DNA from 3 places in the Pseudoalteromonas undina genome. Region 2 is predicted to be linked to each of the others. Evidence: predicted binding sites of a transcription regulator. Region 2 holds the regulator's gene; each other region holds the start of a gene.
The links. The regulator LexA, encoded in region 2, represses DNA repair genes until DNA is damaged. The targets are predictions, from matches to a motif close to TACTGTATNNNNATACAGTA.

Region 1 (11,166 bases), on a different contig from region 2:
ACGCGTCAGCGGTTTGCAATACATAGTATGGAATGGATTTTTGCTTATTGATCAGTCGTGTAGTAACCAGAACCGCCACCAAAATAGCGTAGAAGTAGCTTTGGTCGTGTAACCAAAATACGGGCTGGTCGAGTATCACATCGCGAACGGTACCGCCGCCAATAGCCGTAACAGTTGCAAGTACAACTACACCAAAGCCATCCATTTTCTTTTCATAGGCTACCAAGGTGCCTGAGATAGCAAATACCGCCACACCTATTAAATCAAACCAGTGATAAAGTTCAGTCATAATTTTGATTACAAAAAGTTTTAAAGAGTTTAGTGCATAGCATACTAAATATTCAGCAATAACACTTTCAAAAAGTAGAATTAGAAAAGAACAGCAGGTATACGTGTTAAAAATAGCGTGAGGGAATATGAATTTTAGGCATAAAAAAACACGCTTTAGGCGTGTTGCTTTAATATAGCTGTTTATTTCAGTGGTTGCGGGAGCCGGAATTTAATAGACGACCTTTGCTGGCTAATGGAGAGCTGAGACCGACGAGCTATCCATTTCACTGAATTTTAGGCATAAAAAAACACTCGTATAGAGTGTCGATTCATTCTTACAATTTATTTCAGTGGTTGCGGGAGCCGGATTTGAACCGACAACCTTTGCTGGCTAATGAAGAGCTGAGACCGACGAGCTATTTACTTCACTGAATTTCAGGCATAAAAAAACACGCTTTAGGCGTGTTGCTTTAATATAGCTGTTTATTTCAGTGGTTGCGGGAGCCGGAATTTAATAGACGACCTTTGCTGGCTAATGGAGAGCTGAGACCGACGAGCTATCCATTTCACTGAATTTTAGGCATAAAAAAACACGCTTTAGGCGTGTTGCTTTACTATAACTGTTTATTTCAGTGGTTGCGGGAGCCGGATTTGAACCGACGACCTTCGGGTTATGAGCCCGACGAGCTACCAGACTGCTCCATCCCGCGCCTGAAATTGCAGATTTATTTATAGTTGCTTACATTACAACTTGGCTTCCAATCCTCTAAAGAAAATTGGTTGCGGGAGCCGGATTTGAACCGACGACCTTCGGGTTATGAGCCCGACGAGCTACCAGGCTGCTCCATCCCGCGCCTGTATATTTAAAGTCTATCGACTACTTAATTTATGCTCTTAAGTTAGAGTTTTACAAAAACCAAATTTCAATAAAAATGGTTGCGGGAGCCGGATTTGAACCAACGACCTTCGGGTTATGAGCCCGACGAGCTACCAGACTGCTCCATCCCGCGCCTGTAATTTCTTAGTAACAGTATTGTGTTATTCACAAGCCTGTTTCGAAGAGAGCGCTATAATATAGGAATAAACCTATAATGCAAGGTTTTACTAATTAAAAACGTTTAAGTGAACAAAAACCCATCAAACAGTGATGTTACAGTAATCGCTGATGTGGATTTATCATTTTTTGCCACTCCCAGTCGGGATGACCCATAACAATAAAATCTGGATTTTCTGTACTTTCTCTTTGGTTATACGTTAAAGGATTAAATTCAGCGTCGGTAATACAGCCACCTGCTTCTTCAACAATAACCTGCGATGCACCCGTATCCCATTCACCTGTAGGACCTATTCTTAAAAAACAATCTGCTTTACCCTCAGCAACAATACACGCCTTAAGTGAACACGAACCTAAAGCCACCGTTGCAAATTGCGCATTTAGATACTGACTAACTGCTTCTATTTTTTGCCGGCGGCTTACAGCCAAAGTTAAACTCTCGGGCGGTGCTACAAATATTTGTTTATCGTGCTCACCTTCACGCTTAAATGCCCCATTTTTAGCCGTTGCATAATAGGTCACGCCCTTTGCTGGCCAATGAATAACCCCCAACACTGGGTGATTATTTTCTATCAATGCAATATTAACGGCAAAGTCACCACTTTCGAGTATAAATTCACCGGTGCCATCCATTGGGTCAAGCAACCAATAACGTTGCCAGTGTTGTCTATCTTGCAACGCTGGAATGGGGGTTTCTTCTGACATAATTGGAATGTCAGGAGCAAGCGCATTTAAACCCGCCACGAGCACATCATTTGCAGCTAAATCTGCTTTTGTTACTGGCGTATTATCTGATTTTTCTTGCTGACCAATATCGTCTTTTTTATACAAAGACATAATGGCATCCCCTGCACTTTGCGCAAGCTCAATACATGGCTCTAGAAGTTTATTCATTAATGTCTCCTGAGGCTAAATACTTATCTAATAATAGCAGAGCCGCAACACTACGTGCTTCAGTAAAGTCAGGTTGTTCTAATAACGACTGCCACTGTGAAAGTGGCCATTTCACCACCACTAAGGGCTCAGGCTCATCGCCTAATAAGGTTTCAGGATATAAATTTTTAGCAAACAAAATATGCATGGTTGCGTTAAAATAGCTCGGTGCCATAGTGACCGTTTTAAGCGGTTTAAAGTATTCAGCGCCAAAGCCAATTTCTTCTTTGAGCTCTCTGTTTGCAGCCTGTTCAGGCGTTTCACCTGGGTCAATCAGCCCTTTGGGAAACCCTAACTGATAGTCATTGGTGCCTGCACAATACTCACGAACCAGTAATAACTCATTTTCAGTGGTCATAGGTACAATCATAACGGCTCCACGGCCACCGCCGCGAATTCGTTCATACTGACGCTCTTCGTCATTTGAAAATTTTAGTTCTAAAGACTCCACAGTAAATAAGCGACTTTTAGCGACAACATTATTACTGAGAATTTGTGGTGGTGTTGGGTGCTTTTTCTGTGTCATGGGCATCAATTTGCTATCATTGCAGTTATACTAATCATATACCCAAATGAGTATAAGATGCGAGTTTCAGTTTGAATTAAAAGCAATTTAATTGAGCAAATAATTCTCGGGTTTAGCTAAGGTTAATTCTTTATTTTAGGCCACGAATACGCTCTTAATATAATATTGTCGGATTTATACCTTAATAACTCAATTAACAAAGTTCATTAATCTACTTCATCGCAACTTATTCATTTCAAAAAGTAGTTTTCACAAGGATACATCATGCTCAACTGGTCAAAAATCGATACTGTATTACTCGACATGGATGGAACTTTACTTGATTTACATTACGACACTGACTTTTGGCTCAATGTTGTACCCCAACAACATGCTCTGGCTCAAAATATCAGTTTTGAGGAAGCCCGCGCAGATATCTTAAAACGCTATCAGGCTGTGAGTGGCAAAATTCAGTGGTACTGCTCTGACTATTGGGAAGCACAGCTAAACTTACCTATTCTCGAACTAAAGCGCCAGTCTGCCCACTTAATCAAAATTCGTGAAGACGTTCCGCATTTTTTAACTGAACTTAGACGAGCAGGTAAAGAGCTCATTTTACTTACCAATGCCCATCCTGAATGCGTAATGCTTAAATTTGAACATACCGCTATTGATAACTATTTAGACGGGGTGGTATCGACTCATGAATATGGAGTAAGTAAAGAGCAACAAAGCTTGTGGCATAAAGTGCAAGAGGACTTAGGGTTTGATAAACGCCGCACTTTATTTGTAGATGACAGTTTACCGGTATTACATGCCGCACGAGAATACGGCATTGAGCATTTACTTGCGGTTGCTAACCCTAATAGCCAGCAACCACATAACGATATAAGCGATTACTTAAGCGTAACCGACTACCGCGCTATTATATAATTAGCTTTTTGGGTAACGCGCTACTAAGCCTTGATATACCTGTTTTGCAAAATCTGCATGTTCAGTATCAAGGCTTTTAACTACTTCTACTAAGTGTTCGTTATCTTCTTGACCATGCCATACTTTAATGTAGCTGCCATCTTTGTAACCATGATCTTGGCGGAAAAAGTTAAGCGTATTTTTACCTACATAACCACGGTATAAATCATCAATATCCATGCCTATTTGCGCCATACAACCAGCAAAGGCGGCTGCATCAAAGGTTTTATTGGCAACAGCACTGGCCGCTAGTAATTCAAGCGTTTGTTTAAAGTCATCACCTTGTTGTGGTGCACTCATTTCGGCTTGTAGTTTTGTTGCTATTTGCTCGTAGCTAGTCTCACCGTCAATACGCAACGATAAGCCAAAATGAAAAATATCAACCAGCTCTAAAATCACCTGTTCAGTATCTGGTGTTTGTTTTTTCCACCATTTCCAACCGTAATGGTCTAACATTTCTGCACATTCAACCCAAATAGCTCTGTACCATTCGAAGCCTTGGCTAAACCATTGCTCATGTACTTTAGTATTCATGGCATTTTGCATTTCTAGCATAACAACTAGCTTGTTTAAATTCGCAGACATATTGGTTCCACTGTTGGATTTATAATTAGGGTAATAATACAGATAATATAACTTAACGACCAGCCGAAAACTCATGCCATGAGTTGATCAGGTCAACAAAGTCTTCAAAACCACAACCACTGCTTAAATCATTCTCTTCAAGCATTAATTCGTCATCTTGGTAGGCTAATATATCTTCGTTATCTTGATGCAGCGCATGCGCTTCAAATAACGCTTCATCTTTAGAAAGGATCAGGTCAATTTCTTGGCCTTTAAGTGTTAACGGTTCAAAGCTTGAACTCACCGAGCTAATAAGCGCCAGCACCATAGCCACTTTGTCTTTGCCTATTTCTTCATTTAACCAACGGCCTATAATCGCATGCTCGCTGCTTATTTTAATTCTTAACCCACTAATAGGGTCGCGAATAAATTGGTATTCCATAACTTTATTCCAGTACTGCTAATTACAACAGATTATAACCTAGTCAGTTATGAATAACGCAAGCCAGATACAAAAATAGCGCCGCAAGGCGCTATTTCAGTATCATCAATATAGCTAACCGCCTGAGCGATAGCGGGCAGCATCAATAATTGCCCATAAATGGAATACGGCTCCAACAATAGCAGGAACAACTAAGAACCATAACGCGTAACCGCCAAAAACCAAAATGGCAAACACCAGCGCCGGTAAAATACGACCCTGCACCAACTGCCCTAAACCCGGGAAAAAAATATTACATAGAGCGGCTATTACATTTCCGCCAGAACCTTGTTGAGACATACTAACCTCTGTAGTTTAATTAATTTTGTATTTGTACTTATTATTTATACTACACACTTTATGCCAATTTATTAAGGCTTACAAATCATACAGTTAAATTATTACGAATTTATCGCTTTAGTATTTTTTGCCAAAAATAAGTCAAATTAGCAATTTTAAATAGCTATTTTAGTTACTTGCTCAGTTTATACTGTTCACTATTCAACAACTTAAATACCTATTTTATAAATAGCTGTTTATAAAAACAGTATTTTATTTAGCCTAACAAAAACACCTGTTATACTGCTCTCATTATTGATTAAAAAGGCGTAACGATGGACGTTTCAGAATTACTCGATGGCTTAAATGATAAACAACGCGATGCCGTTGCAGCGCCATTACAAAACATGCTGGTATTAGCAGGAGCAGGTTCAGGTAAAACTCGAGTATTGGTTCATCGTATTGCCTGGTTAATGCAAGTAGAGCAAGCCTCTGCCTACAGTATTTTTGCGGTAACCTTTACCAATAAAGCCGCTAAAGAGATGCGCTCAAGGGTTGAAGAAACTCTAAAAGCCCCTGTTGGCGGCATGTGGATTGGTACTTTCCATGGTTTATCGCACCGAATTTTACGGGCACATCACCGTGAAGCAAATTTACCTGAAGCCTTTCAAATTTTAGACTCTGACGATCAGCTTCGTATGATCAAGCGTTTGTTAAAATCGATGAATATTGATGATAAAAAATGGCCAGCCAAACAGTTTGGTTGGTACATAAGCGCTAAAAAAGATGAAGCTTTACGCCCTAAAGATATTCAGGCATACGATATTAACGAGCAAATGATGCTGCGCGTTTACGCAGCCTATCAAGAAGCTTGCGATAGAGCAGGCCTCGTTGATTTTGCTGAAATATTACTACGTAGCTATGAGGTTCTTAAAAACAACCCAACCCTGCTTCGTCATTATCAGCAGCGCTTCGCACACATGCTAGTAGACGAGTTTCAAGATACCAATACTATTCAGTATGCATGGTTAAAACTACTTGCGGGCGACACTAGTAGCATCATGATTGTAGGTGATGATGACCAAAGTATTTACGGTTGGCGTGGCGCTAAAATTGAAAATATCAAACGCTTTTTAACAGACTTTGATGCAGAGACGATTCGCCTTGAGCAAAACTATCGCTCGACTGCCACTATTCTTAAAGCGTCTAATGCACTTATACAAAATAACTCCGAGCGTATGGGTAAAAGCTTGTGGACTGACGGTAACGACGGCGAACCAATTTCTATTTATGCCGCCTTTAACGAGCTAGATGAAGCGCGCTTTGTGAGTAGCAAATTACGCAGCTGGCTAAATGCCGGAAATGCGCTACAGGATGCGGCTATTTTGTATCGTAGTAATGCGCAATCGCGGGTACTTGAAGAAGCGATGCTACAAGAAGGTTTAAAATACCGAATTTATGGTGGTATGCGATTCTTCGAACGTCAAGAAATTAAAGATGCCCTCTCATACTTACGCTTAGTGGGTAACCGCCAAGATGATGCCGCATTTGAGCGTGTAATTAATACCCCAGCCCGTGGGATTGGCGACAAAACATTAAGCCATATACGTGACTGCGCTCGCGCTGAATCTTTGCCGCTTTGGTATGCTGCTAAAGCCATTGTAGAACAACAGCATTTATCGGGTCGAGCATCTGGAGCAGTTGCCAAGTTTGTCGAACTTATTGAGCATATTGAAGATAAAATTAGTGACTTAACGCTGCATGAGCAAGCTAAATACGCGATTCAAACCTCAGGGTTAATGGCTATGTATCAGGCTGAAAAAGGCGAAAAAGGCCGCGCTCGAGTAGAAAACTTAGAAGAATTAATTAGTGCCTGCGATCAGTATGAACTCCCTGAAGAGGAAGAGTTTAGCTCGCCACTACAAGGCTTTTTAGCTTACACCTCACTTGAGTCTGGCGAAGGCCAAGCCGATGAGCATGAAGACGCCGTACAAATGATGACGCTTCACTCAGCTAAAGGTTTGGAGTTTCCTTTAGTGTTTATGGTCGGTGTTGAAGAAGGTATGTTTCCATCTCAGCAAAGTAATGAAGAAACCGGCCGTTTAGAAGAAGAGCGCCGCCTTTGTTATGTGGGTATGACCCGCGCTATGGATAAGCTGTATATAAGCCATGCCGAAAGCCGCCGTTTATATGGCCAAGAGAAATATCACAGCCCATCGCGCTTTTTACGTGAAATACCCGAAGACTGCGTAGAAGAAATTCGTATTAAAACACAAGTGTCTCGCCCGCCTGCAGCCGGTCGCTTTAGCGCATCGGTTAGCCATGCTGCATTTGAAGAAAGCGGATTTAACTTAGGTCAACGCGTGCTGCATGCAAAGTTTGGTATTGGCACCGTACTCAACTACGAAGGCAGTGGCGCACAATCTCGCGTACAAGTTAACTTTGACGACTTAGGCAGTAAGTGGTTAGTAACAGCTTATGCAAGATTACAAGCCGTTTAACCACGTTGTAGAGCGTGTACAGCAACAACTTGCGTATGCGAAACATCGCCAGTTACTGCTGCTTACAGGCGATAAAAATTGGTGTTATGAGCAATGTACTCAGTTGCTTGCTCATTTGCAGCACCCTTCTTTTGTGCTGTCTAAAAGCACTCATTTAATTAATGCACATTGGCCAGAGCATACCCACCAAATTTTAGGGCAAGAGTGCGCCCATGCTGTTTATGACGGCTACAGTGGACTGGTGCCAGATAAACTAGCCGCGCTCAGTGGCGTTGTGCAAGCAGGTGGTTTTTTAATTATATTGCTACCCGAACTTAAAGAACTTGAACACTGGTGTGATGATGCCCTTCCCTTATTTCAATCTTTTGGGCAAATGCACCCTTACAGCTTTTTTAATCAACGCTTAGCTCACTTACTAAGCAAAACTACTTTACTGCATTTTAGCCAGCAAAATGGTTGGCAGTGTATTACCGATACGAATCTATCAACTGGTGAAATTGACTTTACCGAGCAACAACAGTGTATTGAATTAATAATAAAAACGGCAAACGGACGAGCAAATCGACCATTATTAATTAATGCAGATCGGGGAAGAGGAAAATCAGCCGCATTAGGTATTGCAGCAAGTAAACTCAGCGATAAAAACATACTTATTTGCTCTATGCAATTTCGTGCTTTGCACAGTAGTTTTAAGCACTTAGCGAGTGAGCTTGATATAGATTATCGAGCTGGCGATAAACACATTGCAAACATGCACTATGTGGCGCCTGATCAACTACTGAACGAACAACCGCAGTGCGATTTGCTATTAATTGATGAAGCAGCAGCAATCCCTGTTCCAATTCTCATAAAAATTCTTCACCTTTATCCTCGCGTGGTCTTTTCAAGCACTATGATTGGCTATGAAGGTAATGGTCGCGGTTATATTTTAAAGTTTACTCGTTACCTCAAAACGCATTTTAAAAACATGCGTAGCATCAGTCTTGAGCAGCCAATCCGTTTTGCAAAGCACGATCCTTTAGAGCTGCACCTTCGTACACTCTTAGCTTTGGATGCAGAACATCACAGCGCTAGTTTGAATACTGCTCCCCTACAATTTAAGCATCTGCAAGCAAATCAACTTACTAACGACGAGCCACTGCTTCATCAAGTTGTTGGCTTACTAACACTCGCACATTATCAAACCAGTGTGAATGACTTACGTCACTTACTAGATGCCGCTGGGCAACGCCTATTTGTTTGTCAACAAGGTGATAATATTCTTGGTGTGTGTTTAGTAGCGATAGAAGGTGGCTTTACTACATCGTTGAGTGATGAAGTAGTGCAAGGTAAGCGCCGCCCTCAAGGGCACTTAATGGCGCAAAGCCTTGCACAATTAAGCTTTAACCCTGAGGTATTAAAACAATACTGCGCTCGCGTGGTGCGAATTGCCATTGACCCAGAGCAGCACAATAAGCACCTAGGAACACAATTACTTCATTACTGTGAACAGCAATTACAGAACGAGTGTGATTGGTTTGGTGCTAGCTTTGGTGCTAATGCGCAATTACTTAGTTTTTGGCAAAATAATGACTTTAATTTGGTTAAGCTGGGTTTTCAAAAAGATAAGGCAACGGGTGAACATAGCGCATTAGTTATTAAGAGCTTAACTAAAAATGACCAACTACTAGAACAATTAACAGCCCAGTTCGAAGCTGATTTTCCTTTGCAATTGCCCAGCCATTTTAGTCAGCTAGATTATAAACTGGTAGCAAAAATTGTTTCACGCTTTAATACTCATACCAATAGCATAGCTGATCAATCAAGATTAAAATCTATGTTAACAAGTGACTATCAGCTATTTAATATTAAACCTTTACTATGGCGAAGCTTTTGGGCATCTCCTTCTAGCTTGCCAAATGATGAGGATAATTTCCAATCTGTTTTTATTAGGCTAGTATTACAAAATTGGAAACCTAAAAATATCCAAACCGAGTTAGGTGTGAATGGCATAAAGCCGTTTAATATATTATTAAAAAAGGCTGTAAATAACTGGTATGAACGCACTTCGCATAATAATACACCTTAGTATTGCCCTCATTGCAATAGCCCTAGGGCAGCCTTTAGCTTTTGCAGAGCAAGATAATAGCAAAGTTATTAAACTTGGCATGTCTACAGCGCTTAGCGGACCGGCTCAAAATATTGGTCAACAATTGTATAAAGGCAGTAGCATTTACTTTAACAAGGTTAATAATGCCGGCGGAATAAATGGCGCAGAAATACAGCTTCTAGTTGCTAACGATAATTACGAACCAAAACAAACTGTTAATAATACCCGTACTTTTATTTATTCCGACAAAGTCGATGCATTGTTTGGTGCCATGGGCACCCCAACCAGCCATGCTATTATACCTTTACTAGAGCAATCAAAAATTCCGTTCTTAATGCCTTTTAGTGGGGCGAGCTTCCTACATGATAAATCACGAGCTAACATATTTAATTTAAGAGCAAGCTACAATGACGAAGCCGCAGAGCAAATTAAATACTTAGTAGAGGAGCGCAAACATACAAAGATAGGGCTATTTATTCAAGCAGATGAGTTTGGCTTGTACGTAGAATCGGGACTAAGGAAAGAACTAGCAAAATATGATCTGTCGCCTATAAAAGTAGCGCGTTATCAACGTAATAGTCATGATGTAGCATCAGCGCTTAATGCCTTACAAACCAGTGGGGTGACAGCTATCTGTTTAGTTGGCACCTACGCACCACTTGGTGAATTTATAAACAGTGCACATGCGAAGAATTTTGCCCCAGACTATACCAGTGTTTCTTTTGTACCTAGCTTTGACTTATTTGGTGAAGTAACCACACCCTCACATATTATGGTTACAGAAATTGTTCCTAATCCACTCACATGTAATGATAATTTTTGTAATGAATTTTTGGCCGATATGCAAGCAAACAAGATTACAAAACCCAACCGTCTTCATTTTGAAGGTTATATTAATGCAATGGCATTTAGTAGGGCTGCAGCAAACTGCAAATTACCGCTTCAACACTCGTGCCTATTGAAAGAGCTTAATTCACTGTTAATAAATGATAAAATAATCAAAAAGTTTTTTATTGATACAAAAAATAAAAATAAGCGTAATGTATATCGCTCTTATTATGTGAATAAATAAGTACCTTCCAAATATTGTTCTATCCTTAATATACAAACTAAGTATGTGAGGAAACTATGGACTTAATTAACTTTAAAGTGGGTTATAAAACCATTTCACTTAAGATTCTTGATATCTTATTAACGGAACAATTTAATAATAACCTCACGGTGTTACCTAACGATAATAAAAGCTTTTTGGGCGTTAAAGATTATATGGGGATCCCAACCCCTGTATTTGATCTTGGAATCATTTTAAATGGAGTATCTACTGAGCGCAGTAATTTAGATGCTTTAAAGCAACTTAAATCTTGGCAAAAACAACTAATTGCTTGGTTTAATAAATTAGAGCAAGAACTACTCGTTTCGCAAAGCTCGTTAAAGGCGAATCAGTATGAGCTTACTGATTTTGAACAGTTTTATACAGAGTTTAAAACAGATAACGATGAATTAAAAAATACTATGTCA
Region 2 (11,166 bases):
ACCCGGAACTTAAACATATTTTTAATATGACCAACCAAGAAACGGGTCGTCAGCAATTTGCATTATTTAATGCCTTGGCTGCGTATGCGCAAAATATTGATAATTTAGCCGTGTTAAAAGAGGCATTAGCTAGAATTAACCATAAGCATACCAGCTTGAATATTTTACCCGAACACTACCCTATTGTAGGGGCGCATTTGATCGGCACACTTAAAGAGCTTATTCCTGATCAGTTTACAGCTGATGTTGAATACGCATGGCGAGAAGCTTATAACCTACTGGCTTATATTTGTATTACCGAAGAAGCAGCGTTGTATGCACACAGTAAAAATAATCATGGTGGCTGGGTAGGTACACGGAAGTTTGAAATTACTCATAAACATGTTGAGTCTGAATTTGTAACCAGCTTTATCCTCACACCTTTAGACGGCAAAGCTGTTATTTCCCACAAGCCAGGACAATATCTTGGCATTAAAGTTAAGCCTGAGGGGGCAGAATATGAAGAGATCCGCCAGTATTCTATTTCGCAAAAGAGCAATGCTAAAAACTATCGTATTAGCGTTAAAAAAGAGTGCCAACCACAGCCTGGCGTGGTGTCTAACTATTTACACTCACTAGAGCAGGGCGCACGAGTAGAGCTATACCCACCAGCAGGTGATTTCTTTTTGAAAGATGCAACAAGCCCCGTTGTGCTTATTTCTGCAGGTGTTGGCCAAACCCCAATGATGGCTATGCTGCAAACGCTATTGAGCGACAATACTAATCAAGCGATTAGTTACTTACACGCGTGTGAAAATAGCTTTGAGTATTCATTTAAAGACTACCTAGCTCAGCAAACGGCTATGCATCCACAACTAAAAACCTTAACCTGGTTTAATCAAGGTGGTGGGGGATGTGATTACACAGGTCTTATGGATTTATCTGTGCTTGAAGCATCACTGCCTATTAGCGAAGGGGCATTTTATTTGTGTGGACCAGCTTCATTTATGGCTTATGTAAAAGGCCAACTACTTGACTTAGGTGTACAGAGCTCGAATATTCATTACGAAATATTTGGACCACACCAAGCATTATAAACATAAGTTACAGCTTTTTACTGTCGGTGTTTGCGGCATAAGCTTGTTGTTGCCACGCATTAAACAGCTTTTGTTGTTGATTTGATATTTTTAAACCATAAGTTTTTTGCATGTAAGCGTATGCATCGGCAATACGTTTACGTGCATAAACCGGAGGCTCTATAACGCGTTGTTTAAAATTAACCTTAACCTCACAGCGACCATATTGATTAGCATTTTGGGCTAACATGCCAAAGCGATAGTTTGAACGATCAGCGTTGATTTCACCGATTGCGGGAGCTAAATTGTTAATATCAGCTTCCATCATGCGAAACTTTGCACTTACTTTACGGCAATTTTTACGTCCACCATCTTGCCAGCATTGTAACTGATGACCGAACTCCCAAGCGGGTACAATATGTTCCCATTCTATTCGCAGAGCGCGTTGGTTCACGTTACCTGAGCGGGTAAATGTGTTGCGTGGCACATAACCACAATGGGTTGCATCGGGTACTAACTTTTTGCCTTTACGTTTTATGTCGCAACCACAATAGATACTTTTTGCATCCGTTGGTAAGGTTTTAATTAAGTGTTTTTTAGCACTGGAAAAACGAGTAAATTGCTCAGCATTAATAGTAAAGCTGATAACGCAAAGCAATAACGCAAAAATAAAATGCGGCATATCCTATCACTTTAGTGAACTACAGGAGCCGCGATTTTAAAGAGAATAACCTAAATGGTAAATCAGTTTTCTGTACAACCTGCTTAAAAACTCAGGATAGCTTACGTTTTCTTGTTCTTAATCGGATGTTTTGCAGTAATAAAATAAAACCAGTAAAACTAAAAAACACACTGCTGGCAGCAAAGCTAATGAGTAACGGGTTGTTAAAATCCTCGCGCTCATCGTAATCCATAATGTGTAGCATCCAAAAGAAGTCAAACACTCGCCAGATATTACTGCGAACTGTAATGAACTCGCCGTTATCAGCATTAAAATATAAGCTGGTACTAAGCATATCGTTAAAATTAACTTGCCAAATATTTTCTTTAAACCCGGCTTCTCTAAAACTGGTTGCCAGCTTTTTAGTGCTTATAACGTTTGCATTAATTAAAAGGTGAGCGTGGGCATTAGTGATTATTTGTGCCTTGCTTGGTGGTGAAAGTGGGTCGCCAGTTGTACCATTAAAACTATAGGTTTTACTCGCTGTAGTTACTGTAATTACTGGGGTATTTAAAAAGTGACTATAATTAATTTGCTGGGGTTGTGGTGTATTCGCAATAATTTTATCAAGTGAGGCTGTGTAATCGGCTTGGCTGAAAGGGTTTTCTAGTTGGCGGTTTGCAAGGTGTTTACCGTGTACTTTTTCAAGTGGCATGGCGCTCATAAATAAACCGCCAAGCAGCCATGCAAAAATTTGTATTACCAAAAAGTAGCCTAGCCATTTATGCAGCTTACGGGCTGTTTTAAAAATGCGTTTGTTCATTCGCTTTCTCTTATTATTATTTTTTGCAAGGCACCTAATGGAGTTAGCTACCATTAGGTTAATAGCTGTATTAACCGTTACTTTAATACTTGCAGCTTAATAAAGGAATTAAATAAATTATAAGCTGTTGATTTGGTATAAATGCAAAATTAGGTTAAAGTTTGCGGTGAAATTTAAGTGGGGTAACACAACTGTATGTCGGAAATTCAATTTTTAAATGTAGATCTAGAGCTCGAGTCAAAGCAAGATATTAGCGTATTAGTTGCTGATTTAAAAAAGGTCGCAACCATTTTACATTATGATAAAGACGAATACCGCCAACTGGCACGCATCGAAGTAGCTGGTGAAATAACCACACCTGATAAAGCAATTAATCACTTATGTGAACTAATTGAGTCGTGTTCACGCAATGCATTAAAGCAATGGTTAAGTTGTTCTCGTAGAACCTTTGATATGGGATTTGAGTCGGGTACGTCGCCAAAATGTTTTAATCAGGCCTTGCATGCAGATACCTTGTTACGCATATCTGCAATTGGCGCAGGCATAGAAGTTACTATTTACCCTCTGGAAAAGTAATTTAACCTTTTCGTTCGACTACGGCTGCGGTCATTCTTGATACGCAGCAAAGCTCATTGCGACTATTGGTTATTTTAATGTCCCAAACTGAGCTGCGTTTACCAATATGATAAGCCCTTGCGGTAGCCGTTAATGTGCCGTTGCGTGACGCTTTTAAGTGGCTTGCGCTGATCTCTTGCCCAACACAATAAAATCGACTGAAATCAACTACAAAGTTAGCGGCATAACTTGCTACGGTTTCAGCAAGGACCACATTGGCACCACCATGCACTATACCCATAGGGTTATGATGCTCTGGAATTGCCGGCATAGTGGCGACTAAGTAGTCATCTCCAATTTCACTGATTTCAATTCCCATGGTCTTCATGAGCGTGCCTTGGCCAGTGATCCCTTGATCTAATTGCTTACAAAACTCTAATGTAATTGGTTGGTGCCAAATGCTCATACTCGCTCCTAAAAGAATGTTTAAAAATATAAAATTGAGCTCATATTAAGGTGAAATTTAAATCTTGTCGTGAGTGATAGCAAATAAAATTTTTTTAGCTTAATTTAAGCAGGTAGCCATACTACGACGCCTGCTTATGTAGCTTGCTTATTATTGGTAACTAGCGACCAGTTCTACATTATTATAAGCATCAAAGCCTTTGAGCATGACAGAGTAATTTCCACTGCGAGTATCACTGCAGCTCTCATTATTGCCATTTCTATATGGGCGACAATCAAAATTATTTGTGGATGCCGTTTCGTTAAATTTTACATATATATCAGCATCACCACTACCACCTGATGTTCTAAAAGTAACTTGTGTTGCTTCACTTGGTACTGCAAATGTAAATAATTTTTCGCTATTCTTTGCGCCATTAACCATAATTGCTTGGTTATTTTGGAGTACATTGTCACCAGGAATTGGGGGGGTTGAAGATCTAAAGTTTGCAATAATAGGGTTAGTTAAGTTTAACACTCTGGCATTGTCATGTTCTGCCGAAGTCCCCATTACATCTCCATTGTATGATTTATTAGGGTTCGACCAGTAATTAATACGTGTACAATTACCTGGACAATTATATGCCATCACTGAACGCCATTGTGATTGAGGCTGTTGGTAACCATGTCCAAATGAATAAGGAGTTGTTGAAGGATCGTTTTCTGGATTATGGCGAGCGCCTTGTAAGTGCCCAATCTCATGACCAAAGGAATAGTAGCCCGTTGCACAATTATAATCGACCATAGCAAAAGCGCTTTGAGCATTAGCGCCAATGGCTTTGGCCTGGCCACAGTAACCATTGACATCATTTACTAATATAACTACATCTGCACCGAATTGATCGCGTAATGTATGTGCTTCATCCATATAACCATCGTTCTTAGCTGCTAAACGATTTAAATCAGTACTTGAGTTTGCAGCTTCAGTATAATTAATTTGGCTCATGTGGGCTATGCTAACAACTGCGTTGACGCCTGAGTTTTGATAACCTTGGTTGGTTTCAACAACCGCAAGATCAATTAAGCTATTTATATCCCCTGATTTTTGAGCTGCTGCTGGGGTATATAAAACTAATAAACTAATATTACTTTGCGTTTCGTTAGCCATTACCGATTGAGTGTTTTGAGCTATTAAAATTTGTTCACTCATAAACTCCAGGTGATTAGACTGTTTATAGTCGGGAGCATGTTCAGCTGGCTGCTTTTGGGGATCTAATTCAATGAAATTATGACCAGAGTGCTTATTTGGTTGTAATTTATATATCTGTTCACCTACTTTTACAGTACCCGAAATGCCTTTTGCAGATTTAATAAGTGTTATTTCGTCATCTTCTAAACTTTTACCAATCCAAATTAAGCTTCCCGTTGCTGACAAACTTGTTGAACTTTTTATAAATTCAATGTCGTTACCTTTAACAGGTAAAAGAAAGGTATTTGTGCTATTTGTGAGCTCAAAAAGAGGCTGGCCAAACTGTAATTGATTACTTGTTTGTGTGGCCACGCTTTGTGACTCATTAATATATTGCACTTCAAAAAGCGGAACTTGAGCTTGTGTATAGCCGCTGAATAGGAGTCCGATAAATAAAGGTGAGTATTTTTTCATTTCATAGTCCTTTTTGGTTTGTTTTGTCCACATAAAGTGTACACGCTAATATTTTTATTTCAATTAATTAACATTGCCACCTATTAAAATTAACTATTGTTGTAAATTTTAAGATACATTTTTTATTTTTACTGTTGATGGGTTGCTTTAATCAGTGCAAAAATAATTTTTAGTAGTTAAGAGCGGGTTATATCCTAATGCGATAAGCTAATTATTATCAGTGGAACTAACTTAATTTATATTTGCGATCTTAAAATAACTGTATATACTCACAGTTAATTGTACTGTATGGAAAACCAGTTGTATGCGACCATTAACGAAACGCCAAGCGCAAATACTCGAACTTATCAAAGTGTTTATTAAAGACACTGGTATGCCTCCTACACGTGCCGAGATTGCACAAACACTGGGTTTTAAAAGTGCAAATGCTGCAGAAGAACATTTAAAAGCACTGGCTAAAAAAGGTGTGATTAAAATGAAGCCGGGCGCGAGTCGGGGTATTCAGCTTGTTGAAGAAGAAGAGCCAGAGCAACTGGGCTTACCTTTAATTGGTCGAGTTGCTGCGGGTGAGCCAATATTGGCGCAACAGCATGTAGAAAGCCACTGTAAAATTGACCCTTTAATGTTTAAACCTGCGGCCGATTTTTTACTGCGTGTTAACGGCATGAGTATGAAAGATATTGGCATTATGGATGGCGACTTACTCGCTGTACATAAAACTCAAGTAGCTGAAAATGGTCAGGTTGTTGTTGCTCGAGTGGATGATGATGTTACGGTTAAACGTCTAGAAAAAGCCGGCAGAAAAGTATTACTGCATGCTGAAAATGACGAGTTTTCAGCTATTGAAGTAGACTTGGAGAATGAATCTTTCAATATTGAAGGTTTAGCGGTGGGTGTTATTCGTAACGCTGATTGGATGTGATATTTAAACATAACTTAGCGCTTAATATTGATTAGGCGCTGTTTTTACATGAATTATTTTTGTACGATATTGCTTGTGAATCGCTTTTTGTTATTTCAAAAAATCACTAAATACTTTATAGATAAACAAATTTATTCTAATTGTTTTAAATCATAAAACTTTATATTTTTTCCGCTGTTATTCAAGCTACCCCTTACCAACTCTGACTCTTAGATTAATTACCTCATTAGTTAATATTTTTTTGCTGCACTTTTTTAAGTAACCCCCTTGTTTATTTTTCATACTCACCTTGCTTATTGTTTATTTTTTAACTAGTTATTAAAGAGCTGGAATAAAAATAACTCACAGCCTTGTCGTTTTGAGCACACACATTTAGTAACTCCAGCACCCTTATAAAAAATAAAAATAACGAATGGGCGTTTAAGCCGTATGCCTCTTCGCTTTGCGTCAGCAATAGCATCAAAGGAGCCGTCACATGGGTAAGCTGAGTTCTTCCTTGTGGCTTATATTGTTAGTTTTTTCGCAAAATGTGCTTGCTAATAGCCAATATAATATGCGTAAAGGCGTAACTGATATAAGTAATAATGTATACCAACTGCACATGACCATATTTTTAATATGTTGTGTGATTGGGGTGATCGTGTTTGCCATTATGTTTTGGGCACTCATCCATCATCGCAAGTCTAAAGGGGCTGTCCCTGCCCAGTTTCATGAAAGTACCAAAGTAGAAATACTCTGGACTGCCATTCCTTTTGTCATCTTAATTGTTATGGCCATTCCTGCGACTAAAACGTTAATTGCCATGGAGGATACCAGCAAAGCTGATATCACCATAAAAATTACTGGATCACAGTGGAAGTGGCATTACGAGTATATGGGGGAGGACGTTGAGTTTTATTCAATGTTAGCGACTCCTCAAAATGAAATAACGAATCTTGCCGATAAAAACCCGAATTATTTACTCGAAGTAGATAAGCCGCTGGTGCTACCGATTAATCAAAAAGTACGTTTTTTAATGACTTCAGATGATGTAATTCACTCATGGTGGGTACCTGATTTTGCAGTTAAAAAAGATGCAAACCCTGGGTTTATTAACGAAACATGGACCAGTATTAATGAAGTAGGTACTTACCGCGGGCAGTGTGCAGAGCTGTGTGGTAAAGATCATGGCTTCATGCCTGTTGTGGTAGAAGCAAAAACAGAAGAAGACTTCAAAACGTGGTTGGCAGAAGCTAAACAAGCTAAACAAAAAGCGGCTGAAGCAGACGCTGCGTTATTAGATCAAGTGGTACCAAAAGAGGAGCTGATGGCTCTTGGTGAGCAAGTTTATATGGCGAGCTGTGCAGCGTGTCATCAACCTACAGGTTTAGGTTTGCCGGGTGTCTTTCCAGCACTTAAAGGCAGCCCAATAGTTATAGGTGATATCAAAGGTCATATCGATATCTTACTTCATGGTAAACCAGGTACAGCGATGCAGTCTTTCGCAAAGCAATTATCTATTAAGCAGATAGCAGCCGTTATTACTTATAAGCGTAACGCATGGGGTAATGACACCGGAGAGGTAATTCAACCAAGCGAAATACAAGCGGCACTGGATGCTGATGGGGAGGCTAAATAATGAGTAGCATTGCAGAACAACCTAATTCCAATGAGGCTCATCATGGCCATCAACCTGCAACAGGCTTTAAGCGCTGGTTATTTACAACCAACCATAAAGATATAGGAAGCTTATATTTAATTTTTTCTCTCACCATGTTTTTGATTGGTGGAGCAATGGCTATGGTTATTCGGGCTGAGTTATTTCAGCCGGGTTTACAATTGGTTGATCCTCACTTTTTTAATCAAATGACCACAGTACACGGTTTAATCATGGTGTTTGGTGCAGTAATGCCTGCATTTACTGGATTGGCAAACTGGATGATTCCGTTAATGATTGGTGCGCCAGATATGGCATTACCGAGAATGAACAACTGGAGCTTCTGGATTTTACCATTTGCGTTTTTGATTTTGTTAGCGTCACTGTTTATGCCTGGTGGCGGTCCTGCATTTGGGTGGACCTTTTACGCTCCGCTTTCCACCACTTATAGTAACGACAACACAGCAATGTTTGTATTTGCGGTACATATAATGGGTATCAGTTCGATTATGGGTGCCATTAATGTGGTGGTCACCATAGTGAATATGCGTGCTCCGGGTATGACATGGATGAAACTGCCGTTATTTGTGTGGACATGGCTGATCACGGCTTTTTTACTTATTGCAGTAATGCCGGTACTTGCTGGTGCAGTTACTATGGTACTCACCGATAAATACTTTGCGACCAGCTTCTTTGACGCCGCTGGTGGTGGCGATCCGGTAATGTTCCAGCATATATTTTGGTTTTTTGGTCATCCTGAAGTTTATATTATGATTTTGCCTGCCTTTGGCATTATCTCTACGATTGTTCCTACTTTTTCACGTAAAAAACTATTTGGTTATGCCTCTATGGTGTACGCCACTTCCTCGATTGCCTTGTTGAGCTTTATTGTGTGGGCGCATCATATGTTTACCACAGGTATGCCCGTGGCGGGTGAGTTGTTTTTTATGTACGCGACTATGTTGATATCGGTACCTACCGGCGTAAAAGTATTTAACTGGGTAGCAACTATGTGGCGTGGCTCTATTAGCTTTGAAGTGCCGATGCTGTTTAGTATCGCATTTATTGTGCTGTTTACTTTAGGTGGCTTTTCGGGATTGATGTTGGCGATCACACCTGCTGATTTTCAATACCACGACACCTACTTTGTAGTTGCACACTTCCATTATGTGCTGGTGACGGGCGCGGTATTTTCTATTATGGCGGGGGCTTATTATTGGTTGCCAAAATGGACCGGAAATATGTTCAATATTACTTTGGCAAAATGGCATTTTTGGTTGTCCTTGGTAAGTGTAAATGTGCTGTTTTTCCCAATGCATTTTGTGGGGTTAGCTGGTATGCCACGTCGAATTCCAGATTATGCACTGCAGTTTGCTGACTTTAACGCCATTATTAGTATAGGTGGGTTTGCCTTTGGTTTATCGCAATTACTGTTCGTTGTTGTTGTGTATAAATGTGCAAAAGGGGGCGATAAAGTGCCTGCAAAAGTTTGGGATGGGGCAGAAGGGCTTGAATGGGAAGTTGATTCACCAGCGCCATATCATACGTTCTCAACGCCGCCGGACATTAAATAATGACTCACTTGCCGTTATTAAAAAAGCTGGTGGTTATTTGCATTGCAATGTTTGCTTTTGCATTTGCCATGGTACCTATATATGACGTGTTTTGCGATATAACCGGGCTTAATGGTAAGCCCTCGCTAGAACAAGCACAGCAAAGTACCTTGGTTACTGAGAATAGAGAAGTTAGCGTTAGTTTTACCACCCATGCCCAAAGTGGTGCGCCTTTTGAGGTTAAATCTAAAGAATACAGTGTAGATGTAAAACCAGGGGCCATGCGTGAGGTTATGTTTAGCGCTAAAAACAACAGTAATGAAGACAAAGTGATGCAAGCGATACCCTCGGTAGCGCCGGGTAAAGCGGCTAAGTATTTACACAAAATAGCGTGTTTTTGCTTTGACCAGCAACCTTTGAAGGCTGGCGAGGAGTTAGAGTTTAAATTACTTTTTTATGTTGATACTGAGTTACCTAGTGATGTGGAGGAGTTAACTCTGTCTTATACCGTATTTGATATTAGCGAGAAGTTAGTAGCCAGTAATAACTAGCTTATAAAACTAGTGAAAAACTAGGAGCAAATGAAATGAATCAAAAATATGAACATTATTACGTACCTGATCAAAGCCCATGGCCAATAGTTGGCGCGGTGGCGCTATTTTTTATTGCGGTAGGGGCAGCCTTAACAGTTATGGATATGGGTAAAGAGGGAGGCAGTGGTGTTTACTTACTGTATGTGGGTATTGCCGTATTGCTTTATATGCTGTTTAGCTGGTTTAAAAATGTGATTGAAGAGTCGCATCAAGGTTTATATTCTGCACAAATGGATCGCTCATTTAGACAAGGTATGAGCTGGTTTATTTTTTCAGAAGTCATGTTTTTTATGGCCTTTTTTGGGGCCCTTTTTTATGCTCGCATGTTTTCTGTGCCTTGGCTTGGAGGCGCCGATAACAACGCCATGACTAACGAAGTGTTATGGCCTACTTTTGAGGCTGTGTGGCCATTGTTAAATACCCCAGGGGGCACCTCTACTCAAGCAATGGGTTGGCAAGGGTTACCACTGATAAATACCCTTATTTTATTGGCTTCGTCGGTAACTCTGCATTTTGCCCATGTAGCGATGGAAAATAACAAACGTACTCCACTTAAGGTGTTTTTAGGCGTAACTATTTTGCTGGGAGTATGCTTTTTAGGGCTCCAAGTAGAAGAATATATTTATGCTTATAATGACCTTAATTTAACCCTTGATGCGGGAATTTACGGTAATACCTTCTTTTTGCTAACCGGTTTTCACGGTATGCATGTCACCTTAGGTACCATTATTTTATTAATCGTTTTCCTACGGATTTTAAAAGGCCACTTTACAAAAAATAAGCACTTCGCGTTTCAAGCTGCGGCGTGGTACTGGCATTTTGTTGATGTTGTTTGGCTATGTTTGTTTGTTTTTGTATATGTACTGTAGTGGGCAAAGGTGATTGATTTGCCGTAATTAAACCGAGCTTTAGTGCGGCAATTACCATCACTAATACCACAACAGAAAATAACACTCGACGCCCTAAAAAGTGAGACATGGGGCGTCCATTGGTTTTTCCCGACACCATAATAAATAAAGCACGAAATAAATTAAACAATATAAATAATAACAGTAGAACAATAATAATTTTAATAATCACTGGATTTACCCTATGCAGTTAGTTGTATTTAACAAACAAAAGCTTAGCTCAATAATCACAGTTTGCCTGGTTGTTATTGTGGTATTAGTTTGTATGCGTTTAGGGTTTTGGCAATTACAGCGCGCAGATCAAAAGCAACAACAGCTTAATGCCATTGAAAATATTCAACAGCAAGGAGTTA
Region 3 (11,166 bases), 1.3 Mb from region 2:
ACACAATTACATTATCAAACTTATCTATGGTAATACCGGGTAAGTAGTCTGATTCTGCTGCACATAACCTAAAGCCGGTAAGTCCACCTTCTTCAATTGCATGGCTGCGAGCTTCTAAAGCACGGCGAAGACGACGCTCAAAGAAATGTTGATCAATCACTTCTTTTTCGTCAAAGCTCCAAACACGAGCACGTATTTGTGAATGAGGACTGTAAGCTGCGGTGGCTAAAAATTTACCCTCACTGTCGTGTATGGTTACCGTGTCACCTAATCCAGGTTTACCTTTAATTTTTTTGATGGCTTTAGAAAATAACCAAGGGTGTTTTCTTTTTAATGATTTATCGCGACCAGCTTGCAGGTAAACGGCAGATGACATAAGGCTTCTCTGTAGTAATAAATAAGCGCTGTATTTTAGTCAAGGCTCGCGCAACATACAATGAATGTTTTGCAAGGGGCTTATAAATCGCGGTAAAGTAGCCATTATTAACTCGTTTAAATAGATTTTTGGAAATTCGGTGGACAATTCAGCTCTTAGCCCCTCATTACAGCAACTTAATCAGCAATGCAGAGACTTTATTACATCCTTAGTACATGCGGATGTTGCCCATGATATTACCCATATTGAACGGGTAGTGCGTGTTGCTGTGCAGCTATGTATAGCAGAGCAGGCTGATATGGCGATTGTATTGCCTGCAGCTTGGTTGCATGATTGTGTCGCAGTGGCTAAAAATCATCCAGATAGAGCAAGGGCATCAACAATGGCCGCGGATAAAGCGATTAACTTTTTAGCGTCTATTGGCTATGATGACGCGCTATTTGATGATATTCACCATGCCATTGCCGCACATAGTTTTAGCGCCAATATTGCTATTAAAACGGTTGAAGCACAGATTGTACAAGATGCTGACAGAATGGATGCCTTGGGTGCTATTGGCGTAAGCCGTTGTATGAAAGTAGGCGGCTCTATTAGTCGATTATTATACAACCCCGATGATCCATTTTGTTTAAACCGAGAAGCAGACGATAAAAAATACACCCTAGATCATTTTTTTATTAAATTACTGCATATTGCCCAGAGTATGAATACTCCTTCTGCAAAAGCCGAAGCACAAAGACGCACTGCATATATGCACGACTTTTTAGCTCAGCTTAAATCTGAAATTGGTGAACAACGCGATGACACCTAAACTTTCGGGAATTGATCATTGTCATTTAAATGTTCAAAGCCTCAACCAAGCTATTGAGTGGTATGAAAAGGTGCTTGGTTTTACCGTAGTAGAGCAGTTAGCCTTTTGGAATGAAGAGGGAAAAGGTCCTTTAACACTCGAAGATGAAAACGCCACTACACGATTGGCTTTATTTGAAGGCGATGGGCGTAGTAAAGGAATCGCTTTTGCTGCAACAGGGGAGCAATTTGTTATTTGGCTCAAGCATCTTGAGCAGCACCAAGTGAAAACCATATTGGCTGATCATGGCGTGACATTTTCAATGTATTTTAAAGATATTAGTGGCAATAGCCATGAGATCACGTCCCATGACTATCGTATTATAAAACAGCATTTTCCGGCTGTAGCTTTAGGCTCTCACAATGCCAAAAGAAGCTAGGGTCAGTTGCACTTTGCGCAGTAATATTTGCTCAAATAAGGGGAGATTTAATCGCGCTCTTGATGGGCCTTTTTTATCGCTAGAACAGCGTCTATCTGACCAATAAAAAGCTCAACTAGATGTGGGTCAAAATGTTTTCCCGCTTGGTGCTGCATATGTTCTATTGTTTGCTCAATGCTCCAAGGCTCTTTATAAGGGCGTTTTGATGTGAGTGCATCAAATACATCAGCAATCGCCACAATCCGTCCCTCAATCGAAATTTCTTCGCCTTTCAATCCATTAGGATAGCCAGTGCCATCCCATTTCTCATGATGTTCAATTGCCAGTACGTGGGCAAGTTGCAACAAAGGGGAGGGTGAGTTGGCCAATATTTTAGCTCCTATAGCAGCATGCTCTTTCATGTGTGCAAATTCGTCTGGAGTTAATTTTCCTGGTTTTAATAATATTGAATCAGGAATGCCTATTTTTCCGACATCGTGCATTGGTGCAGCTTGGCGCAATAACTCAGCGTGTTGCTCATTCATTCCTAGCGCTAAAGCAAGTACCTTGCTGTATTGACTCATTCGAGCAATATGTTCACCCGTATCGGTATCTTTGTACTCTGCAGCGCGCCCCAATCGTTCTACTAAGTCTACATGTGCTTGTTTTAGCTGCTCGGCTTGTACTAAAGAAAGATGTGTTTTTACCCTTGCCTTTACAATAGCAGGACTAATAGGTTTGGTTATGTAATCAACTGCACCTAAAGAAAACCCTTCCGATTCATCTTGCTCTTGTGTAAGTGCGGTAACAAAAATAACTGGAATATGTGCGGTTGTAGGATTAGTTTTTAAAATTTTACACACTTCAAAGCCATTCATATCTGGCATCATAACATCAAGTAAAATGAGGTTCGGTGGATCGTTTTCAATTAATTGCAGTGCTAATGGCCCCGATTTAGCGAACGACAAACGGTAGTTACTCGCTAGAACCTCGCGCATTACTTTTAAATTCGCAGGTTCATCATCGACGATTAATATTCGCGCCTGACTTATAGATTGATCCATCGTCGTCCTCAGAAGAGCTAATTATTAAGTGTTGTTAATAATGCATTGAGCTCTATTTTTGCATTATCAAATTCAAATTCATTAAACTGTTCACAAATGTTTAAAATAGCATTTTTATGCTGTTCTGGTGTTATTTTCTCAATATAACTTAATAACGTATCGTCCAACTCTGCTCGTTTAGCTTGGCTAAGTAAAAGCGTTAATTGGTGAATAAATTCAGCATTTGACACGGTTACTTTTTGTAATTTATTCTCTTTAGGAGCAAAATGTAAATGTGATAATTCATCTGCTAGTTGTTGCCACTCTTGTTGGCATTGTAATATGCATTGGGCATAAGTAGCTACATCACGCTGCTTTTCAGCTTGAGCAACTAAGTCAGACAAATTATTAAGCGCTAAGTTACCTGCAAGACCTTTTAAATTATGCAGAATTTGAGCATGGTGTTTATCGTTTAGCTTATTGGTCGCTAAGGTTTGCATACTATTTTGATGCTGAGCTAAAAAGAGCGCGACTTCTTTGAGGTGTTTTTCTTTACTGCCCCACATTTTCTCACCTTTAGCTAAATCTATACGGAGTTTTGAGTCAATCGGATCTGCAGTTTCTAACTGGCTTATAGCAAGCCCAAGCACTCTTGCTATTTCGTAGTTGAGCTGGTTTATGTCAACGGGTTTAGTTGTAAATCCATTCATACCCGCTTGTTTGGCTGTTAGCTTGTCTTGCTGTAGCACACTGGCTGTTAAAGCAATTATTGGGGTTTGCTCTAGTTGCTTTTGCTGCTCTAAAGAGCGAATTGATGCCGTAGCACTGATCCCATCGCATTTAGGCATATGAATATCCATTAAAATAATATCAAAGTGATGTTGATTAAATATTTCAATGGCCTCAAAGCCATTATTAGCCTTTCTTACCTGATGCCCAGCTTGTGAGAGCATAATGGTGAGTAGCTCAATATTTTGTTCAATGTCATCGACCACTAAGATTTTTAATGGTGGTAAATTAAATACGTTTTTACTAATGAGCTGTACCTGACTTTTCTCGCCTTTTTCAAGCGCGACAGTAAAGCAAAAGCAGCTACCTTGGCCAAGGGTACTTTGTGCATATATATGGCCACCCATTAACTCAACCAGCTGTTTACTAATCGTTGTTCCAAGCCCTGTGCCACCAAATCGGCGAGTTGTGGTGCCGTCTGCTTGCTCAAAAGGTTTAAAGATAGCCTCAAGACGATCTTTTTCAATACCTATACCTGTGTCTTGTACTTCAAATAAAATAGGTTGATTGGGGTTATGAGTAACCGACAAAGTAACATGGCCTCGTTCGGTAAACTTTATCGCATTGCCGATTAAATTGGTTAGCACTTGGCGTAAACGCGTATCGTCACCAAAATAAAATGGATTCACATTGTCAGCTATTTTTAAATTGAGTTTTAGGTCTTTACGTTTTGCATCCAGCCAAAATGTAGACACAATATTGTCGAGTAATTCTTGCAAGTTAAAATGTACATTTTGAATTTCGAGTTTGCCTTTTTCTAACTTTGCTGAGTCGAGGATATCGTTAAGTAAGTGCAACAAAGAACGCGCGGCGTTATTAACAGTAATTATTTGCTTCTGTTGATCTTTATTAAGCGGGCTATCTATCAAAATATCACTAAAGCCAATAATTGCATTCATGGGGGTACGTATCTCATGACTCATATTTGCCATAAAAGACTGTTTAGCTTGCGCGGCTACTTCAGCCTCGTATTTAGCTTGTTTTAAGCTTTGCTCATATTCATAGCGTTTGGTTATATCAACCAAAACGCCATCAACCCAGCGGGCATCATTTTTAGAGCCTGTGACAATACTTGCTTGATCCAGTACCCAAATAATATTGCCGTTGCGATGGCGAATGCGGTATTCAATTGAGTATTGATTGGTTGATGCAACCGCTTGATCAATGGCTAAAGAAATAGCCGCTTCATCTTCTTTAACAATCAGCTCGGCAAAGGTAATACGCTGCTCAGTAAACTCTTCAGCGCGATAACCCGTTAGTTCATAGACGCTTGGGCTTATAAACAACATACTCCAGTGTTCATCTAACAAGCAGCGAAATACAACACCGGGCATATTGTTCATCAAGGTACGATATTGTCGCTCTTTTTCAATTAAGCTTTGTTGTAATGCTTTTTGCTCAGTTAAATCGGTAATAAAGCCAACAAATAGTGTTTCAGTTTGCAATTGCTTTACTTCACCAATCCCTAGTCGAATTGGAAATTGATGACCATTTTTATGTTTTGCCCACACATCACGATTAACGCCAATTACACGCTTTACTTCATGGTTTGTGGTGTTTTTTAAAAAAGCATCGTGTTGATTAGCAATATCATCAGCCATCAATATTTTTACATTTAGGCCAATGACCTCATTATCTTTCCAGCCAAAAATCGTTTCTGCGGCCTTATTAAAGCTTAAAATGGTACCTTTAATATTGATAGTGACGATGCCATCAATAGCAGTTGATAAAATAGCATCAAGGCGAGACTCTTCAGCAGATTTTTTACCTAACAGCATTCTGTAGCGGATCATACCATTGATGATCACAACCACCGCTGTTAATAAAAGCGTGGCGAACGAAACACTAATAGCAATAAAGGTTAGATGTGATTGATTTGTTTGCTCGTTAATTATCGGAGTGGTTGCAATAAATCGCGCAGCGGCCATGCCCATATAATGCATGCCAGCCACGGCAAGCCCCAGAATAAGCGCACAAATAATACGATTATGCACCGGCGTTAATTTTTTAAAGTGTGCAGGTAAATGAAAACGTACATAGAGGCTGATGAAAGAGAGCAGCACTGCTACAACAATTGAAGCGCTAAACCACATTGGATCATAACGAAGTAATGGACTTAATTGCATTGCAGCCATACCACTGTAATGCATGGTGCCAACACCCGCGCCAAATAAAAGTGAGCTTAGAATTAAATTGATAATACGAGGGTGGGTGCTATATGTTTTCAAATAAGAAAAAGCAATGGTACACGCCAGTAAAGCCGGTATAAACGACACAAAAGTGAGTGTGGGATCGTATTCAATTGTAGTGCACAAAGAAAATGCGAGCATAGCAATAAAATGCATACTCCATACCCCCCCAGCAAGCACTAAAGCTGCAGTTACATTGGCCAGCTTACGATAAGACTTAAAGTGAGTATTATTTGCTAAATCGATAACGTGAAGGGAAAAGTAGGCTGCAAAAATTGCGGTGAGTATAGATAGTGTCACTAAACTTGGGTCGTATACACCATTAATAACCAGACTTGGATCTGGTTGGTTTATAAAAAAATTAGATAGCATCAATCATTCACATAATAACTCTTAAACCCAGTCTAATATAAACGCAACAATAATCACAAGGTATTGAGCTCTAAGTTACAACAGCAACGTAAGTGTTTTAAGCTCTAAACTTACTATTCATTGAGAATTACTACATGCATTGGTATTAAAATGGCATTTAGTAGGGATTATTTATAGATCAGCCGTTATGGTACAAGGTAAAATAAAGCCCAGTGTTTAATTATAAATAGGCAGCATTTATTGTTGGATTACACTTTAAAGCGAAGTAAACGAAGAAAAACAGTAGCGATTAAAGTCGCACAACGAGAACTTACGGTGTATGCGCCCCATTTTGTAACGAAAACACAAATTAATGAATGGCTGTTGAGTAAACAGGGCTGGATTGATGCTCAGTTACATAAGCAACAAATTCAAGCCGATACAAGGCAGTTTCCACTCAAAACCCATAGCATTAAATTATTTAATGAAGCTGTAAATGTGCAATTTGAAAATGCAGCACGCACTCAATGGCAGCAGCACAATGAAAGCCAAACGCTGTTACTGAGTATTTCTTCACGTGTGAAGCATCGAACGCAAATGTATCAAGGTTTGCTAGAGCAGTTTTTGCATGAGAAGTTAGAAAGTTATATTGAAATGCGAGTTAACGACTATTGTCAGCTGATGGGTGAAAAGCTACCGAGTAATATTCGTATTCAATTGTATAAGCGTCGCTGGGGCAGTTGTAACCGCAGGCGTGAACTGACCTTCAACTTGCACTTGGCAAGCGCACCTACATGGATAATTGACTACGTGATTGTGCATGAGTTAGCGCATTTAAAGTATTTAAATCACAGTGCACAATTTTGGCATCGTGTAGGATTATTTTATTCAGAACACAAAAAAGCAAGTGCTTGGTTAAATAAGCATGGCATGAGTTTACAATGGGTTTTTGAATAATTAGGACATAAAACGAGGTAGTAAAGAGAAGTGGTGGAGGGAGCTGGATTCGAACCAGCGAAGGCTGAGCCGTCAGATTTACAGTCTGATCCCTTTGGCCGCTCGGGAACCCCTCCACACTAATTTTTATTGCATTTGGCCCCACTTAACTTAGCCTAAGAAAAGTGGTGGAGGGAGCTGGATTCGAACCAGCGAAGGCTGAGCCGTCAGATTTACAGTCTGATCCCTTTGGCCGCTCGGGAACCCCTCCAATGCAACGCGGCAGATAATAGCAAACTTCTTATTTAAGTAAAGAAAAAAGCTAAAGAAAATTCAAATTTAGCCGATAAATACTTATTAATTAGTTAAATAGGCTAAAGTCTATGCAGATTGGTGATTTGTTAATCACGGAGAGCCAGTTAAAAACGAGGCTTAATGAAAGTGTGCACGATAACCGCCGAGGCGAGTTTGCACTTTTATTAGCAATGCTCTCTCATGACGCGCTTGATTTTAGTGAGTTTCACTTACCTAAAAGTGATGCAAGTGGTTACCAAGCTGATGAAGAGACCTTGCGAAAGCAATTTGGTGCGGGCCCAAAGCAGCCATTAGCGCCAGATACCTTTAATATGTTAATTGGCAAAAATAACACGGAACTTTTAGCAAAAATGGGAAGCGCTATAGGGATGAGTGATATAAAGTTAACTCAGTGCTTAAAGCCTGAACCGTTAAATATTCGAGATGATAAAAATCATATTCCGCTTAACGTGATTGATAATTGTGAACTGGCGGTACGTCGGCGAATTAAAAACAGTGATATGCCGCTCTCAAATATGCAAATGGATGCCGCAGCATTTTATGATGATTTACAAAATGAAGCCCTCCACCAGCCATTACATTTGTTTAGTGCCTAATTAAATGCTGTTTTTTAAGCGCCATTAGATTGTAATAAACTGTGTTTATATTAGTGGTTTTGTAGGTGCTTTATTTTAATAACCGATTTAATATAAAAAAAGCATCCAAAATTTAAATGCAATTGCTATAATGGCGCAAATGGTATGACATTAAATGCCATTATCATTAAACCAAGGTAATTAGGAACGTAATGAAGAAAACATTCACGCTGAATCATGAGAAAATCAAATACCCTCGTATGGTTGATGCTGCAAAGCATGAAGTGAAAAAATATTTGAAAAGAGAACGTAATAAAACTTTACCTGTTGATGCCGACTACTGGGCATTTGATTGTAAGTTTGGTAACACGGCTGAAGAGGCCCAAGTGGTTCACGTTGCTGAAATTAACAATCACATCAGTGAAATTGAAAAGCAAGGTTTAACCTCTTTCTACTTAGAGATTTTAGCAAGACCTGCACAGCGTCAAGACTTCGATGAAGATGATGACGAATAAAACGCTAAGTTGCGTTTAGTGTAGTTTTTGAAAATGGGCCAAGTGGCCCATTTTTTGTGGTTGTTACTTATACACTATGACACTTTTTATACTTTTTATTACTGCCGCAAGGACAAGTATCATTGCGTTTCACTTTGATATCAGCAACCGGTGTGATCTCACCATCAAGGTATCGCCACTGTTCATCTTCTTTAATAAACTTTGAATGCTCAGCCAGCTCACAATACAAGTCTTGATAAAAGTAATGGGCTTTAAACTTTACAAACCCTGTTTCATCATTATAACCAGAATCTAATACGGTTAAGTTTATAAAGCGGCAACTAGTTGCAAAGTCCTTAATTTCTGATAGTGAGTTTTCAGCTTGCTTTTCTTTTGCGTAACTTTCACGAACAAAAGCCGCGTTTTTAACCGCATATGCACTGTAGCGAGCACGCATAAGTTGCTCAGGTGTTTGTGGCTGTTTGGTTTTTAAATGAAAAGGTTCACAGCAATCAGCATAAAGTTGCTGACTGCCACAAAAACATAGTAGGGCGTTAGAGGTCATAATAAATGTACTGTGTATTAAAACGCTAGTTTACCAAGCTTATTGCGTTAGTGAAATCTCAGCTTGAGCGCTTTTTTTGCTAAAGCAATACAGCTTAGTGCGTGTATGGCTCAGGTTTAATGATAACTGTGATAGTTGCTGATTATTTATTATGTCGGTCCAGGTGATCACCGCTGCAAAATTTCCATTGTGAAGTGCAGAACTTAAAACATACTCTATATTAACTAAATGTTTTTGGCGTATAACTAATAATTTACTGGTATCAATTGAACATGAATCAAGTAACGCTTTACTAGGTACATGGTCTGGCGCAATTAAAAGTGTCCATGCATTTAAGCTATTGTATTGGTGTAATACTTTTAATAATTCAAAGGTCGCTGAAATCTCATCTTCAATTTGTACAACGTTAACACAATCAGATTGGTCATCTTGTTGGTAGCTCTTAACTGTTCTTACGGTAATAGGCTGTAACATAATCGTCTCACTCACTGGGTTTTTATACAGTACATGTATACAGTAGTTTATACAGTTGTTTGGTGCAAGTGTTTTTTGCTATTTTTTTGTACAGTTATTCAGCTGAGCACGATAATGAAACTATTTAAAAATAAATAGTTCATATATAACAATAGATTATAATTTTTGGGGATGAATACTTTTGACGGTAGCTTTTGAATCTATAACTAAATAAATCTTGAAATGCATGAGGTATACAGTAGTTTAAAAAATTAAGCGTTGTTGCATTTAACTTATAAAACGCTTAATTAATTTACAGATAGAATGAGTTACTAGGTAGTAAAACTATTTTTCGTGACTTATAGGGATCAAATGTGAAAATTGTAACTGATGAATTTGTTCATATAAGCTGGCGGCATAACACTGGGCGTCTTTAAGTCGTTTGGTACTAATGTGTTTGCGTATATCGCTCATTGCCTCTATTGCTGGCTCATATCCTTGGCTACTAGCTAAGCTGAGCCACGCAGCCCCATGAAATACACTTTGTGGCACACCTTGGCCTTTAATGAAAAATAGCCCTAAGTAAAACTGTGCACGATAGTTTCCTGCCATTGCTGCTAAACGCATCCATTTTGCGGCTAAGGCGCCTTGTTCATTTTTAAGGTAATAAAGAGCTTTATTTAATGTGTCTTGATCGGTGTTTTTAGAGCTCGCAGGGGGATTTGCATCGCTTGGTTGCGTTACAAAAGAAAGAATGTTGTCTAATTGTTGCTCTAAGTCTTGGCCACTTGGTGTCGTTTTGATCATGCTACTTCGTTTGTTATTTTAATCACTTAGCTAGTTTAGTATATAGCAAGGTAAAATGTCCTGTAAAAAGTTATTTTTATGCTAAAATCTCGCCACTTTTTACAACCACAAGTTTATTATGCTCGAAGCCTTATTCAAAATCCGTGCAAATGATTCTTCGGTTCGCCGTGAATGTATTGCCGGTATGACTACATTTATTACGATGGTTTATATCGTATTCGTTAACCCAGCTATGCTTGCAGAAGCAGGCATGGACCAAGGTGCTGCCTTTGTTGCAACCTGTATTGCCGCTGCAATAGGGTGTTTTATTATGGGGTTGTGGGCCAATTATCCATTGGCATTGGCACCGGGTATGGGATTAAATGCATTTTTTACCTATGGCGTGGTGCTAGGTATGGGCTATAGCTGGCAAGCAGCGCTGGGCGCGGTGTTTATGTCAGGGTGTATATTTTTAATATTAAGCTTATTTAAGGTGCGAGAGTGGATTATTAATGCAATCCCCCTGGTGCTCAAACAAGCAATAGCAACCGGTATTGGTGCATTCTTGGCACTTATTGCGCTGAAAAGTGCTGGTATTATTGTATCAAGCCCAGCAACACTTGTGCAGCTAGGCGATATAACGTCACCGGGTCCGCTATTAGCTATTTTTAGTTTTTTTATTATTGCGGCATTACTTTATCGTGACTTTAAAAGCGGCGTGCTTATTAGTATTTTACTCGTTACCGCGATAGCAGTGTCGATGGGATTAGTTGAATATCATGGTGTTGTTGCAATGCCACCTTCAATAATGCCGACTTTTATGCAACTTGATTTTAGTGCTGCTTTTGAACTGTCTATGTTGAGTGTTATTTTTGCGTTTCTATTTGTTGATTTATTTGATACCTCAGGCACGTTGGTAGCGGTTACTCAAAAAGCGGGTCTAGCAGATAAAAACGGCAATATGCCGCGCTTAGGTCGCGCATTAAGCGCTGATAGCACTGCAACCATTGCCGGTGCAATGCTGGGAACTTCAACAACAACTTCTTATATAGAATCTGTAGCGGGAGTATCAGTGGGGGGCCGAAC

Region 1: a site for LexA is predicted at 5,310-5,329, ahead of uvrD (DNA helicase II). Genes of this name have one in related genera too.
Region 3: a site for LexA is predicted at 9,341-9,360, ahead of PUND_RS08205 (SulA-like leucine-rich domain-containing protein). Genes of this name have one in related genera too.

Annotation. Positions count from the first base shown of each region.
Region 1 is NZ_AHCF03000002.1:687-11,852, reverse strand. It holds gene PUND_RS00680 (trimeric intracellular cation channel family protein) at 1-289, opposite strand, end outside; tRNA gene PUND_RS00675 (tRNA-Met) at 904-980, opposite strand; tRNA gene PUND_RS00670 (tRNA-Met) at 1,048-1,124, opposite strand; tRNA gene PUND_RS00665 (tRNA-Met) at 1,204-1,280, opposite strand; gene cysQ (3'(2'),5'-bisphosphate nucleotidase CysQ) at 1,421-2,218, opposite strand; gene nudE (ADP compounds hydrolase NudE) at 2,211-2,783, opposite strand; gene yrfG (GMP/IMP nucleotidase) at 3,048-3,695, shown strand; gene PUND_RS00645 (dUTP diphosphatase) at 3,696-4,319, opposite strand; gene PUND_RS00640 (YacL family protein) at 4,372-4,740, opposite strand; gene PUND_RS00635 (hypothetical protein) at 4,855-5,079, opposite strand; gene uvrD (DNA helicase II) at 5,394-7,559, shown strand; gene PUND_RS00625 (GNAT family N-acetyltransferase) at 7,537-9,627, shown strand; gene PUND_RS00620 (ABC transporter substrate-binding protein) at 9,596-10,720, shown strand; gene PUND_RS00615 (methyl-accepting chemotaxis protein) at 10,777-11,166, shown strand, end outside.
Region 2 is NZ_AHCF03000003.1:2,301,956-2,313,121, reverse strand. It holds gene hmpA (NO-inducible flavohemoprotein) at 1-1,076, shown strand, start outside; gene PUND_RS14335 (endonuclease) at 1,084-1,737, opposite strand; gene PUND_RS14330 (hypothetical protein) at 1,829-2,539, opposite strand; gene PUND_RS14325 (hypothetical protein) at 2,735-3,115, shown strand; gene PUND_RS14320 (PaaI family thioesterase) at 3,117-3,560, opposite strand; gene PUND_RS14315 (M12 family metallo-peptidase) at 3,711-5,201, opposite strand; gene lexA (transcriptional repressor LexA) at 5,506-6,123, shown strand; gene coxB (cytochrome c oxidase subunit II) at 6,599-7,741, shown strand; gene ctaD (cytochrome c oxidase subunit I) at 7,741-9,333, shown strand; gene PUND_RS14295 (cytochrome c oxidase assembly protein) at 9,333-9,863, shown strand; gene PUND_RS14290 (cytochrome c oxidase subunit 3) at 9,899-10,774, shown strand; gene PUND_RS18455 (DUF2909 domain-containing protein) at 10,674-10,985, opposite strand; gene PUND_RS14280 (SURF1 family protein) at 10,998-11,166, shown strand, end outside.
Region 3 is NZ_AHCF03000003.1:958,232-969,397, forward strand. It holds gene PUND_RS08150 (class I SAM-dependent methyltransferase) at 1-376, opposite strand, end outside; gene PUND_RS08155 (HD domain-containing protein) at 516-1,187, shown strand; gene PUND_RS08160 (VOC family protein) at 1,177-1,605, shown strand; gene PUND_RS08165 (response regulator) at 1,653-2,648, opposite strand; gene PUND_RS08170 (PAS domain S-box protein) at 2,666-5,977, opposite strand; gene PUND_RS08175 (M48 family metallopeptidase) at 6,221-6,913, shown strand; tRNA gene PUND_RS08180 (tRNA-Tyr) at 6,945-7,029, opposite strand; tRNA gene PUND_RS08185 (tRNA-Tyr) at 7,079-7,163, opposite strand; gene PUND_RS08190 (VC2046/SO_2500 family protein) at 7,276-7,803, shown strand; gene PUND_RS08195 (DUF6172 family protein) at 7,995-8,297, shown strand; gene PUND_RS08200 (YchJ family protein) at 8,365-8,841, opposite strand; gene PUND_RS08205 (SulA-like leucine-rich domain-containing protein) at 8,881-9,315, opposite strand; gene PUND_RS08210 (tetratricopeptide repeat protein) at 9,640-10,101, opposite strand; gene PUND_RS08215 (NCS2 family permease) at 10,220-11,166, shown strand, end outside.